2 regions of the Allobosea sp. LjRoot237 genome follow, and region 1 is predicted to be linked to the other one. Evidence: riboswitches for the same ligand, from Rfam matches in the RefSeq annotation. Region 1 holds a riboswitch; the other holds the start of a gene.
The links. A riboswitch is a leader RNA that binds a small molecule or an ion and turns the genes downstream of it on or off. The one in region 1 is predicted to bind cobalamin.

Region 1 (6,633 bases):
GCCTGGTCCTGCGCTGCCTGGGCTTTCAGAGCCTCGGGATCATCAGCGAACTGGCCCTCGGCCACCGCCGGCCCGTCGACCACGGCGATGACGCCGTCGACGGTGACTCGGCTGCGGATCGCCGGCCAGTTGAAGGCCTTGACCAGCGGCTTCGGCAGGGCAAGGCCGGAGGTCTCGATCAGGATGTGCTGCGGCGGGTTCGGCCGGTTCAGCAGCTTCTCCAGCGCCGGGACGAAATCGTCGGCGACGGTGCAGCAGATGCAGCCATTCGGCAGTTCGACGATGTCGTTCTGTGTACAGCCCTCGATGCCACAGCCGGCGATGAAGGAACCGTCGAAGCCGAGATCGCCGAACTCGTTGACCAGCACGGCGAGGCGCTTGCCGCCGGCATTCTCGAGCAGATGGCGCACGAGTGTGGTCTTACCAGCGCCGAGGAAGCCGGTGATGATCGTGCACGGCACCTTGCCGAGCGTCGTGGTCTGGGGAGCGTTCATTGATCTGATCCTTGCAGGCGCGGCAGGGGAGGCACGCGCGCGACCACGCCCTTGCGAAACGAGACGGGTCTTTCTTTCCAGGGAACGATGCCGTTGGCGCTGGCGGCAAAGCTCTCCGCCGCGCCGACGATCTCGTCGAGATGAAGACCGGCGTCGAGATCACCGATCAGATAGGTCCATTTGCCGTCGGCCGCGAGCGCGATGGTGCAGGGCCGCTTGCAGACGGCGAGGCACTCGACCGGGATGACGGCGATGCCGCTGCCGGCCATGCGCTCGGAGAGCGCCGTCGCGAGGCCGATGCCGGGCTGGTCGTAACCCTCCGGCAGGTCCTCGCGCTGGCGCCGGCAGACGGTGCAGACATGGATGGTGCAGCCCGGCTCTTGCCGAGCTTCCGTCGCGAGGGCGAGATCGCCTTCGAGCATCGAAACGCCTCCTTGGATTGGCGCGGCCACAACCGGCCGCGCGAGGCGTCAGGCCACCGCAGCTGCGGCGCTACGGCGCGAAAGCCACGGCCAGAGCACACCGACGGCAAAGCCGGTGGCGAGCCAGAGCGCGGCCTGGATGGCGAGCGAGAGCGCGGCGAAATGCGCGGCGATCTCGGCCGGTACCTTGCTCTCCGGCGCGGCCGGGTGCGGCGCGCCGATCAGATGCGGCAGCAGCAGTGCCAGCACGGCGAGCGCCCGGGCCCAGGAGGCTTCGACCCGCAGGAACACGAAGAGCGCGCCGGCAGTGACCACGGCCGTCAGCAGCCACCAGAGCTGGCGTTGCTGCAGCTCGGCTGCGGCGGAGCCCGGTAGCTCAGGCGCCAGCCCCATCGCCGGAGCGAGCCCGAAGGCGAGGAAACCGCATATCGCCCAGGCGAGCGCCCGGCGCTGATCGATCTGTTCGTTCGCGGCGATCATCCCGGCGAGCAGCAGCGCAGCGAAGCCGATCGCGGTGGCGATCGTCACCAGGCTGGTGAAGGCGGTGCGCTGCAGGCCGTCCTGCGGCTTCCATTCGTGCTCGCCAGTGTGTTCCGCCCCGGCTTTCGGGTCGTTATGGGCGAGAATGATGCGGGCGTCGCCGGTGAAGGCGGCCTGCATCGGTGCGCCTTGCATGCGCAGCGCCGCCTCATAGGTCTCGGCCTTGAGGATCAGCGGGGTGGTGGTGACGTGCTGGAGTGCCGAGATCAGCAGCCCAGCCAAGAGCCCGGCCAGGATGCTGACCGTGAGAACACGCGTGACCATGTGCTTCCCCTCAATGGCAGGGGAAGGCGAGGCCGTGACGCGTGTCGTGCGCCGCGTTGTGGACGTTGGACGAGGCGGCGAAGCCGACGGTGTAGATCAGCACGAAGCCGAGGATCAGCGCGGCGGCAACGGCTTTCGCCCGTTCGGAGACGCTGGCCTGGCTGGTGACGGTAGCCGTATTCATCTTGGTTCACTTCCTGGCCACCCCACCGGCAGCCTGTTGGACGACATCGAACGACGGCAGGTCTCCTGGCTCACGGCTTGGTGTCCTGCTCCGCCTTCCCGGGAAACCCAGTGGCCGATGGCGCAGGACGCGCCGCTTACAGTTGCGGGGGCAGCCGCGGCATCGCACCGCGTTCCCTTTTCACCTCGTCACCGAGGCACCGTCAGGGATGATCATTAGCCATCGGGCAGGCACTGTGCAATGCAGTCACGTCATTCTCGGCCGGATCGAAGCGGAGGGCCGAGAATCTCCTGAAAGAGATGCTCGGGTCGAGCCTGAGCATGACGCGGAGACTGCGCCATGACCCTCCCCCCGCTCACCCTCGTCCTCGGCGGCGCCCGTTCCGGCAAGAGCCGCCATGCCGAGGCGCTGATCGAGGCGCTGCCAGGCCCCTGGACCTATATCGCTACGGCTCAGGCTTATGACGACGAGATGCGTGCCCGCATCGCCGAGCACCGCGCCCGCCGTTCCCGCGATTGGCAAACGGTCGACGCTCCGGTCGCCCTGCCCGAGGCGATCCGCAATGCCCGGGCGGGGCAACCCATCCTGGTCGATTGCCTGACGCTCTGGCTGACCAATCTCTTGCTCGCCGAGCGCGATATCGCGATCGCGACCGGCGAGCTCGTCGCAGCCTGCCGCGAGGCGACGGCACCGGTCGTGCTGGTCTCGAACGAGGTCGGCCTCGGCATCGTGCCGGACAATGCGCTTGCCCGGCGCTTCCGCGACGAAGCCGGCCGCCTGCATCAGCGCCTTGCGGCGCAGGCCGGACGCGTGGTCTTCATGGTCGCCGGATTGCCGACGCAGGTGAAGTAGAAGAGCGACATGATGACGGACGAGGCTGAGGACGCTGCCCGCCACAAGGCGAAGATGGCCAAGCGCAAGGCGGTGCAGGATGCCGAGGTCGCCAGCAAGACGCGCGAAAAGGGCCTGCTGATCGTCAACACCGGCCCCGGCAAAGGCAAGTCGACAGCCGCCTTCGGACTGATCCTGCGCGCGCTCGGCCATGGCTGGCGCATCGGTGTCGTGCAGTTCATCAAGGGCGCCTGGTCGACCGGCGAGCGCAAGGCGCTGGATGCCTTCGGCGACCAGGTTTCCTGGCATTCGATGGGCGAGGGCTTCACCTGGGAGACGCAGGACAAGGCCCGCGACATCGTCGCCGCGACTCGCGCTTTCGAGAAAGCGAAGGAGCTGATGTCCGATGACAGCATCCGGCTGCTGGTGCTCGACGAGCTCAACATCGCGCTCCGCTACGACTACCTGCCACTCGCAGACGTGGTCGCGGTGCTGCAGGGGCGCCGGACCGACCTGCACATCGTCGTCACCGGCCGTAACGCCAAGCCGGAACTCATCGAAGCGGCCGACCTCGTCACCGAGATGACCTTGATCAAGCACCACTTTGCCGCCGGCGTGAAGGCGCAGGAGGGGATCGAGTTCTGAAGCTGATTCCAGATAACCCGGGTCATCCCGGACGGAGCGAAGCGGAGATCCGGGATCCATTCCGGAGCCTTCCCGAAAGAGGTTCCGGAATGGGTCCCGGGTCTCCCTCCGATCGCCCGGGACGACAGTCCTCAGGGCATCGTCAGGGCAAAAATCGTCCCGATACCTGCAAGTCCCCAGAGCAGCAGGCAGGCTTGCCGGTAGAGGCGCAGCGCCCGCCTGATATCCGCGGCCGTCGCCTCGGCGCGGCCATCGCCCATCCAGCCATCGTCGACCCTGACAGCGCCATAGACGCGTGGTCCAGCCAATCGCAGCCCGAGCGCTCCGGCCATCGCCGCCTCCGGCCAGCCGGCATTGGGCGATCGGTGGTGCCCGGCGTCGCGACGCACAGCGCGCCAGGCCGCGCCGGCATCGGCCTGCCGGTCGAGCACCGCGGCAACAGTCAGCAGCAGCGCGGTCAGCCGCGAAGCGGGTAAATTGACGAGGTCGTCGAGCCGCGCCGCGGCCCAGCCGAAGGCGAGATGGCGCGGTGATTTGTGGCCGATCATCGAATCGGCGGTGTTGATCGCCTTGTAGAGCGCCCCGCCCGGCAGGCCGCCTGCGCCAAGCCAGAAGGCCGGCGCCACCACTCCGTCGGAAAAGTTCTCGGCGAGGCTCTCGATCGCGGCGCGCGCCACGCCGGCTTCATCGAGGCTCTCCGGGTCGCGGCCGACGATCATCGCGACGGCCTTGCGTCCACCGGCGAGCCCGCCTTGCTCCAGTCCTGCGGCGACATCGGCGACATGGTCATGAAGGCTGCGCTGGGCCAGCAGTGTCGAGGCCAGCAGCGCCAGCGGCAGCGCGGCGAACGCGCCAGCAAGGCGGCAGAGCCCGACAAGAGCAAGCGAGGCAGCAAGGGTCACGCCGAGCAGGATCGATAACGCCGCGACGCCGGCCAGCCGCCGCATCGCGAAGCTCGCAGTCTCGCGGTTGAGGTTGCGGTCGAGCCAGCCGATCAGCGCGCCGATCCAGGTGACGGGATGGCCGATCCATGCGAACAGGCCCGCCGGATAGCCGATCGCCGCCTCGATCACGAGGGCGGCGAGGAGCAGCGGCAGGCTTTCGGAGAGCGACATGGCGGCCGAGGAGACGAAGGAAGCGATCTGGCACGGCGGCGATCTCGCCATGGCCAAGGCGCTGTTCCCGCAGGCGCCAAAACCCTGGATCGATCTCTCGACCGGTATCAATCCGATCCCCTATCCGCTTCCGGAGCTGCCGTTAAGCCTGTGGCAGCGCCTGCCGGGCAAAGCCGAGGAGGCGGCGCTGCTGGCGGCGGCCCGCAAGGCCTATCGCATTCGGGCCGAAAGCGGCCTCGTCGCTGCGCCCGGTACGCAGATTCTGATCGAATTGCTGCCGCGTCTGGTTCCGGCCGCCAGGGTCGCCGTGCTCGGGCCGACCTATGGCGAGCACGCGCCGGCCTGGCGCAAGGCGGGGGCTGAGGTGCGCGAGATCGCTGACCTCGCCGACGCCGGCGATGCCAATGTCCTCGTGCTGGTCAATCCGAACAATCCAGATGGCCGCATCGCTCCCCAGCAGACGCTGGTTGCACTGATCGGAGCGCTCGCGGCGCGAGGCGGCCTGCTGGTGGTCGACGAGGCCTTCGCCGACTTTGCGCCGGGCGCGAGCCTGCTGCCGATCCTGCCGGATGGGGCACTGGTGCTGCGCTCCTTCGGCAAGGCCTATGGGCTGGCTGGCCTGCGTCTCGGTTTCGCGATCGGCGAGCCACGCCTGACCGAAGCCTTGCAGGCGATGCTCGGCCCCTGGGCCGTGGCCGGTCCGGCGCTGCATGTAGGGGCGATCGCGCTCGGCGATGCCGATTGGCTTTCGGCTGCAGGGGAGGCGCGTGCGGCTGACAGCGGGCGGCTCGATACGCTCCTTGGTCCCTATGGCCGCATCGTCGGCGGAACCGTGCTCTATCGCTTGCTCGAGACACCGCACGCAGCGTTCCTGTTCGAGTGGCTCGGCCGGGCCGGAATCTATGTCCGCCGCTTCCAGCACGATCCCACGCGGCTGCGCTTCGGCCTGCCGGGCGATGAGGCTGCATGGTCGCGGCTGGCAGGCGCGCTCGCAACGGTCTGAATTCCGCTGCGCGGCCACCGCAGCCGGCGCATGCGGGTGGGGGCGGGACGAAGCGGCGCCCCGCCGCTATCGTCAGGTGATTCCAGCGATCCGGAGATCAGAAGCATGCAGCCCTGGCCGAAGCAGTCCGCGCTCACCATCGGCTTCGCGCATGCAGCCTATCAGCTGCGCGACGAGTATCTGGCGCGCAATGGCGCGGCGACGAGCTTCGAGGTCCGCACCGTCGACGATCTCAAGGCCCGCGCCCATGAAGCCGACGTGCTGGTCGTCTCCGGCCTCTGGCGCAACGACATGCTGGAGGGGCTGAGCAAGCTGCGCTTCATCCAGTCGATCAGCGCCGGCACCGACCAGTTCGACAAGCAAAAGCTGGCCGCGGCCGGCGTGCGGCTCGCCAGCGCCCAGGGCGGCAATGAGCGCGCCGTCGCCGAGCATGCGATTTCGCTGATCCTGGCGCTCGCCCGCCAGCTCCATCTCGCCCGTGACAACCAGGCCAAGCGGTTCTGGCGGCCGATGATCGGCGACCGCTCCCGCCGCGAGGACGAGCTCGGTGGCCGCACGTTGGTGATCGTCGGGCTCGGCCGCATCGGGCTGCGGCTGGCGGCGATCGCCTCCGCCTTCGGCATGCGCGTCATCGGCGTGCGCCGCCGGCCGGGTTCGGAGCCGAATGTCGAGCGGATCGTGCCGCCGGCGGAATTGCACGCCGCGCTGGCGCAGGCCGATTTCGTCGCGCTGACCTGTCCGCTGACGCCGGAGACGGAAGGGCTGATTGATGCCGCCGCGCTCGCCGCGATGAAGCCGTCGGCCAATCTGATCAACGTCGCGCGCGGCCGCGTCGTCGACGAACTCGCGCTGATCGCGGCGCTCGAGGCCGGCCGCATCGCCGGCGCCGGCATCGACTGCGTCTATGAGGAGCCACTGCCTGCAACCTCGCCGCTCTGGGCGATGCCGCAGGTGCTGCTGACGCCGCACAGCGCCGGCGAGACCCGCGCTTATGAGGGTAACGTCATCGACATCCTGCTCGACAATCTCGGCCGGCTGGAGCGCGGCGAGGCCGCGCTCCAGAACCAGATCGTTTGAGCTACCGTCATTCCGGGGCAGGCCGCAGGCCTGAGCCTGGAACCCATGAACACGAGGT
Region 2 (6,633 bases), on a different contig from region 1:
GCCGAGCTTTGCCAGCTCTGCTTCGATTTCCTGGCGTCGCGCCGAAAAATACTGGATTGCGTGGTCAGTGACGCCGGCGATCTCGAAGGTGCCATTTTTGCCAATACGATCGACCGCAAAGCCGAGATTCTGCACCTCAGCGGCCAGCGCAGCATGATAAACGGCGCCGGCCGTCATCTTGTGATCGCGCAGAATCTTCGAGTGAAGCCCCCCGAGCGTACCATCCGCTCGGGTTGCGAGATTCATGATGACGCAATGGGTGTGCAGGTTCGGATCGGCGAAGACGCGGCCGTCGGCATGCTGAGCCGGTCGGCTCTCACAGTGCTGAAAACAGGCGGCGGTGAGCGGCACGGCTTCAATGGTCGCGCCACCTTTGCCGCGGCGGCCCCAAGTGGCCTCAGCTGCAAGCATATCGAGCGTCGCCCGGACAGCTGCCGCCTGAGCCCTCGATGCGCTTCTTGGTCTCGTCCGGCGCCAGCGCCCAGGCGTTGCGTCCGTGTAGCGCTGATACGCCTCCAGCACCGAAGCTCGCGCCGCCGCGAGCCGGCCCCGGCGGGGTGGGTGCTTTGCGACCCGAATCTGGTCGAACAGCTCGGCGATGTTGAGAAGCGGGGCGGCCGGTGATCGCTGGCTTTGAGGAGCTCAATCGTCGCAGATAAAGAGGATCTTGTTTCTCGAGCATTGCTCTCGCCAGCGTTAGGCGCTCTTGAATATTGGCCCGGCGCGCTTCCTCCACGTGTTCCAGGTGTCTTTCTGCCTCCCAAAGGCCACCCATCTTCGGAAATTGCGCGGTCTCGGAGATGGCGGATTCGACGGTGAAGGGAAGTGAAAATTATATAGCTATTTCAAATATATAGGTGTTCGCATTTTTATCCTGAATGGCGCGCCGTTACCTAGCTCGGTTTAGAGCACAGTGTTTCCAGGACATTGCCGGACCAAATGCAACCGAAGCCTAGTGGCTCCCGGTTGCAATGCTGTTCCTGGTTCTGATGGCTTCGCTCTCCTCGCCCTTTCGCCCATCTCGCCCTGGGGAGAGGGGAGCATCCGGCATTCGAGGATCGCGGGTAGCTTCAGCCTTTTCGCGCCGTCAGCACGAACATCGGCACATCACTGGGATAGGGCGATGCTGGAAAGAGGTGCTGCCAGCTCCGCGCCGGCCCGAAACCGGCCTCGCTCAGCATCGTCCGCGCCTCGTCCTCGGTCAGCCCGTCATGGCGCGGCAGGCTGGCCGCGAGGCTGTCGGGATAGGTCGAGCGATATTGCGCCGCGACCGACCAGAGCCCGTCCGAGACGAGCACCAGGCCACCCGGGCGCAGGAGCAAATGCGCCTTGCGCAGGGCTGCCATCGGATCGGGAAGCGTCCAAAGCACATTGCGCAATGTCACGATGTCGGCGGACACCGCCGCGAACGTCGCCTCCTCGATCAGAGCCTGTTCGAAGGTGACCTCGAGCCCGGACGCCTCGGCGGCCTGCCGGGCCGCGGCGAGCATGCCCGCCGAGCCATCGCAGGCGCGCACGCGATGCCCTAGCGAGGCGGCGATGAGCGCACAGGCGCCAGTGCCAGTGCCGAGATCGACGACATCCTTCGCACCTTGCGTCTCGAACGCAGCCGCAAGCACGTCGCGCCAGAGCGAAGCCTGCGCGACATGGGAGGCAACGCCGTCGAAAGCCGGCGCGCGCCGGGTCCAGTAGTCGGAAACCTGGGCCTGTGCCTCAGCTGCTTTCATGACTGCCTCCGCTCCGTCTCGATCAGGTATTCGATGTGCCGGCGCCCAGATGCCCCCGTCCGGATCGAGACCGCGACACCGAAGATGCGCTGGATCGCTTCAGCCGTGAGGACTTCGTCCGGCGGCCCCGCCGCTTGCAGCCGCCCCTCATGCAGCAGCGCGATTTCGTCGCAGAACATGGCGGCGAGGTTGAGATCGTGCAGCGCCATGATGCAGGTGATGCCGAGGCGACGGACCAGCCCCAGGATCGAGAGCTGATGCTGGATGTCGAGATGGTTGGTCGGCTCGTCCAGGATGAGCTCGCTCGGTTCCTGTGCCAACGCCCGCGCAATATGGACCCGCTGGCGCTCGCCGCCCGAGAGCGTGTGCCAGAACTGGTCGTGCCGCTCCGTGAGCCCGACCCTTGCCAGCGCCTCGTTCACCGCCGCCTCGTCGGCGTCGTTCCATGATGCGAGCGCGGCGCGATGCGGCGTGCGGCCGAGGCGGACCACGTCGCAGACGGAAAGCTGGATCTCGGTCGTCGCCTGCTGTTCGACGAAGGCGAGGCGGCGGGCGAGCTCGCGTCGCGCCACGGCGGCAATGTCGCGTCCATCCAGCATGACGACGCCGCTCGCGACATTGCGCAGCCGGCAGAGCAGCCGCAGCAGGCTCGATTTGCCGGAACCATTGGGGCCGATCAGGCCGAGCACTCGTCCGGGAGCCGCCTGCAGCGTCACCCCGTCGACGATCATCCGGCCGCCGGCGGCCCAGCGCAGCTCGCGGGTCGCGAGCGTCATGACGGCCGCCTCGCACGATAGAGGATCACGGCGAAGACCGGAGCGCCGAACAGCGCCGTCACCACGCCGATCGGCAGGATCTGCTGCGGGATCAGGATTCGGGACAGGATGTCGGCAAGGATCATGAAGATCGCGCCGATGACGAGGCAGGCCGGCAGCAAACGCGCATGGCCCGAGCCGACGAGGAAGCGGGCGGCATGGGGAATGATCAGCCCGACGAAGCCGACCGTGCCGACGATGCTGACCATGACCGCGGTCATCACCGCTGTCGTCGCGAGCAGCACGACCTTTACCCTAGTGACCGCGACGCCGAGCGAGGCCGCGGCATCGACCCCGAAGGCGAAAGCATCGAGCACCTTGGCGTGCAGCATGCAGATCGCAAAGCCGATGAAGGCGACCGGGGCCGCGATCCAGAGATCCGGCCAGCGCACGCCGCCGAAATTTCCCAAGAGCCAGAACATCACGCCGCGCGCCTGCTCGGCGCTGGCCAATGTCGTGACGATCGTCGCAGTCGCTGCGTTGAAGAGCTGCGAGGTGGCGACGCCCGCTAGGATGACGCGATCGCTCGCCCCGCCCGCGCCCGTCGCCAGCAGCGCAACGACAGCGAGCGCGGCGCAGGAGCCGATGAAGGCGCCGGCCGAGACCGTCAGCGCCGTGCCGCCGATGCCGACGCCGAGGATCAGCACCGCGACGGCGCCGGTCGAGGCGCCGGCCGAGATGCCCAGCACATAAGGTTCCGCCAGCGGATTGCGCAGCAGCGCCTGCAGGATCGCGCCCGAAAGCGCCAGAGCCCCACCGCATAAGCCCGCCATCAGCGCCCGGCTCAGGCGATAATCGAAGATCACGCCCTGCTGGATCGCGCTGACCGGGAAATCGAGGTCGAACAGCCCGTTGCCGAGCGCCCGCAGCGCCGTCTCCAGCGGGATGCGCATCTCGCCGATCGTCACCGCCAGCGCCACCGAGACGGTGAGCGCCAGCAGGGACGCCAGCGCGATGGCGATTCGCGCCGGCCAGTTGGGGCCGTAGACGGCGTGGCTCAAGGAGAAAGGCCGAAGCCGGCGATTGCCTTGGCGAGTGTCTCGATGCCATCGACCGTGTCGAGACCGGCGCGGGTCGCACCGACATCCATAATGACGACGCGGCTGTTCTTCACCGCATCGAGCTTGCTGGCGACGGGATCGGTCTTCAGGAAGTCGAGCTTCTTCTCGATATCGTCAGCCGGAAAGCGGCGGCGCTCCATCTTCACCGTGACGATTACAGCGGGGTTGGCGGCGGCGATGCTCTCCCAGCCGACCAGCGGCCATTCCTCATTGGTGCTGATGATGTTGCGGGCGCCGAGCTTCGACAGGATATAGGCGGGCACGCCGTTCTTGCCGGCCATGAAGCCGTCGCCCTTGATGTCCTTGCTGGAGAACCAGACCACGACCGGCACGTCCTTGGCCTTGACGTTCGCCACCGCCTGGACCGCCTTCTCCTCGCGCGCCTTGAGCTCGGCCACGAGTTTATCGGCCCGATCGGCAACGTCGAAGATCTGCCCGAACTCGCGGATGTTGCGATAGACCAGCTCCATCGTGAACATCTGCGTCCGCACACCGTCGCCGGCGCCGGAATTGTCCTTGCCGACACAATCGGTCGGCGAGACATAGGTCGGCACCTTCACCTTGGCGAACTGGTCGCGCTTGCCGACGATGCCGTTGGGTCCGACATGCCACTCGAACATCGCAGTGACGAGATCGGGCTCCTGCGCCAGCACCGCCTCGAAGCTCGGATCATTGTCGGCGAGACGCTTCACCTTGGCGTTGACCGCCTCATAGGGCTTGGCGACGGGCGAGAACCAGACTGCGGTGCCGACGACACGGTCGCCGAGACCGAGCGCGTAGAGAATCTCCGCCTGCGTCTGGCCGATCGCGACGACGCGCTTGGGCGGCGCGGCGAAGGTCACGCTCTCGCGACAGTTCTCCAGCGTCAGCGGATACTGCGTCGGCGCGGCAGAGGCTGCGCCCACAAGTAGGGTGCCGAGGAGTGCCGCGGCCGGCAATCGAAGACAGCGAATGGTCGGCACAGGAGCAACCTTAGATGTAACAATGTTGCATCCCTGATAGGATTGGCTGCACGCAGCCGTCAAGCTCTGCGCGGTCGCGCGCATGGCGGTCGTCATGAACATGGGCTTCATCGCTCCCCGAGATGACGGATGGGAGCTGCGCAGGGGATGTGGACAGATGGCGGTCTCGGACGACCGCCACCGATGCACACCTCCGGGACACCCCGCCCGAAAGACGTCTTCAACGATCGGGGCAGGTCTCCTGGCTCGCGGGTCGACGCTGACTCCGCCCGGCCTTCCCGGCGCGCTAGGCGCCAGTGGACGATGGACGGAGGGCTCGCCGCTTACAGTTGCGGGGGCAGCCTCGGCTTTGGCCACAGATCGCCATGTGTCCTATCGGACGCAGAATGGCGATCTATCTCTTTGTCGAGGCATCGGATTCACCCGAAAAGTGGATTCCACTTTTCGGTCCGATGCCCAGCGCCTCACCGAATTCCCTCTTAGCTCCGGAAGCAACCCGGAGAACCTCGATCGCGCCCACCCTATAAGGCGGCGCTACATCGTCAAGCACCGTTCAGAGGCTAGGCGTGCTATAGAGCCGCTTGCCTTGGACCGAGATCTCGACCTCCTGAAGGTAGCTTTTCAGCGCTGTCGTCGCGACCTCGATGCCGAGGCCCGGCGCATCCGGCGCCGCGACCTGCCCGTGAGCGTCGCGCTCCAGATGATTGGCGGAGATCGCCGTGGCGAGCGGCTTCGGCATCACCGGATATTCGCAGATCTCGTGATCGACGAGGCCGGCATAGGGTTGCAGCGAGGCCGAGAGGGCGAGATGCGAGGTGAAGGTGTGATTGACGAAAGTCACGCCCTTCACCACCGCATAATCGGCCACCGCCTTCGAGGGACCGATTCCGCCGATCCGGCCGCAATCGATCTGGACATAGCCGATGCCGCCATAGTCGATCAGCTGCTTGGCCATCGATTCATTGTGGGCGCCCTCGCCGCCAGCCAGACGTACTTTTGGGCTGCGCCTGGCGAGTGCGCCATAGGCGTCGAGCGCGCTGGCGTGAAAGGGTTCCTCGAACCAGAGGACCTCAGCCTTTTCCATTGCCGGCAAGCGGGCGGCCGCGCGTTCGACATCCTCGATGAAGATCTGGCCGGTATCGACCAGCAGGATCCCGTCCGCTCCCAGCCCCTCCCGCGCCGCGACAAAATGCTCGGCATCGGCCTCGACGCTGCCGCGGCCGATCGGCCCCCAGCCGAACTTGGCGGCGCGGAAACTCCGCTTCCTGGCATCGCGGGCGCGCTCGAGCGTCTCCTGCGCCGTGTCGCCGAACAGCACCGAGGCATAGGGCGTCTTGGGATGGCTCTGGCGATAGCCGAGCAGGCGCCAGACCGGCTCGGAACGCAATTTGCCGAGAATGTCCCACAATGCCATCTCGACGCCGGAGAAGGTATGCGGCGCCTGCAGCAGGTCCATCGAGTTGTAGGCGACCGCGGCAGCAATACGGGCGATGTCCTCGGGGCCCTCCAGCCTCTGGCCAAGGACGGAATCGGCGACGGGCCGGCAGACCCCGTGCGACATCGGGCAGATAAAAGCGGCGATCGACGGCAGCGGCGCCGCCTCGCATTCGCCCCAGCCGACATGGCCGCCGGCGGCGACCCGCACCAAGAGCGCGTCCTGGCTGCCATCGGCCTCGTCGGTGACGACGGGCATGGCGAGGTAGAAGAAGTCGACAGCCTCGATCCTGGGCACGGGCCTGGTCCTCACAGTTCGTAGATCGTCGCGCGCGGCGCGAAGGTGACGTTGTCGTCGAGCGGATAGACGGGACGGGCGCAGATGCGGTGCCCGAGACTCCGGAGGTTCGCCGAGGTCGCACCGGGCGCGTCGACGTTGAAATTGCGCGCGCACCACTGGTCGAACATGTGGAATTCGGTGTGCGGCGACTTCACCACGATCAGGTCGAAATCCTCCGGATCGAGCCCATTGGCGTAGTACATCGCCCGGTCGAACAGGCTGACCGAGCGGCTCATCACGACGACGGTGACGTTGTCGTAAGTCAGCACCGCGGTCGGGCCGGCCCGAAGCGGC

Region 2: it holds a riboswitch for cobalamin, as region 1 does, so the genes downstream of both, ACSQ24_RS27935 (ABC transporter substrate-binding protein) here and ACSQ24_RS24195 (CbtB domain-containing protein) in region 1, are expected to answer to the same signal.

Annotation. Positions count from the first base shown of each region.
Region 1 covers NZ_CAXUQP020000001.1:4,975,050-4,981,682, reverse strand. The annotation lists gene cobW (cobalamin biosynthesis protein CobW) at 1-494, opposite strand, end outside; gene ACSQ24_RS24205 (DUF1636 family protein) at 491-916, opposite strand; gene ACSQ24_RS24200 (CbtA family protein) at 965-1,720, opposite strand; gene ACSQ24_RS24195 (CbtB domain-containing protein) at 1,731-1,904, opposite strand; cobalamin riboswitch at 1,943-2,122, opposite strand; gene cobU (bifunctional adenosylcobinamide kinase/adenosylcobinamide-phosphate guanylyltransferase) at 2,244-2,756, shown strand; gene cobO (cob(I)yrinic acid a,c-diamide adenosyltransferase) at 2,769-3,380, shown strand; gene cbiB (adenosylcobinamide-phosphate synthase CbiB) at 3,512-4,495, opposite strand; gene cobD (threonine-phosphate decarboxylase CobD) at 4,494-5,498, shown strand; gene ACSQ24_RS24170 (D-2-hydroxyacid dehydrogenase) at 5,604-6,575, shown strand.
Region 2 covers NZ_CAXUQP020000002.1:68,546-75,178, forward strand. The annotation lists gene mobF (MobF family relaxase) at 1-522, opposite strand, end outside; gene ACSQ24_RS27920 (class I SAM-dependent methyltransferase) at 1,071-1,727, opposite strand; gene ACSQ24_RS27925 (ABC transporter ATP-binding protein) at 1,724-2,503, opposite strand; gene ACSQ24_RS27930 (FecCD family ABC transporter permease) at 2,500-3,543, opposite strand; gene ACSQ24_RS27935 (ABC transporter substrate-binding protein) at 3,540-4,556, opposite strand; cobalamin riboswitch at 4,780-5,089, opposite strand; gene ACSQ24_RS27940 (mandelate racemase/muconate lactonizing enzyme family protein) at 5,119-6,297, opposite strand; gene ACSQ24_RS27945 (M81 family metallopeptidase) at 6,309-6,633, opposite strand, start outside.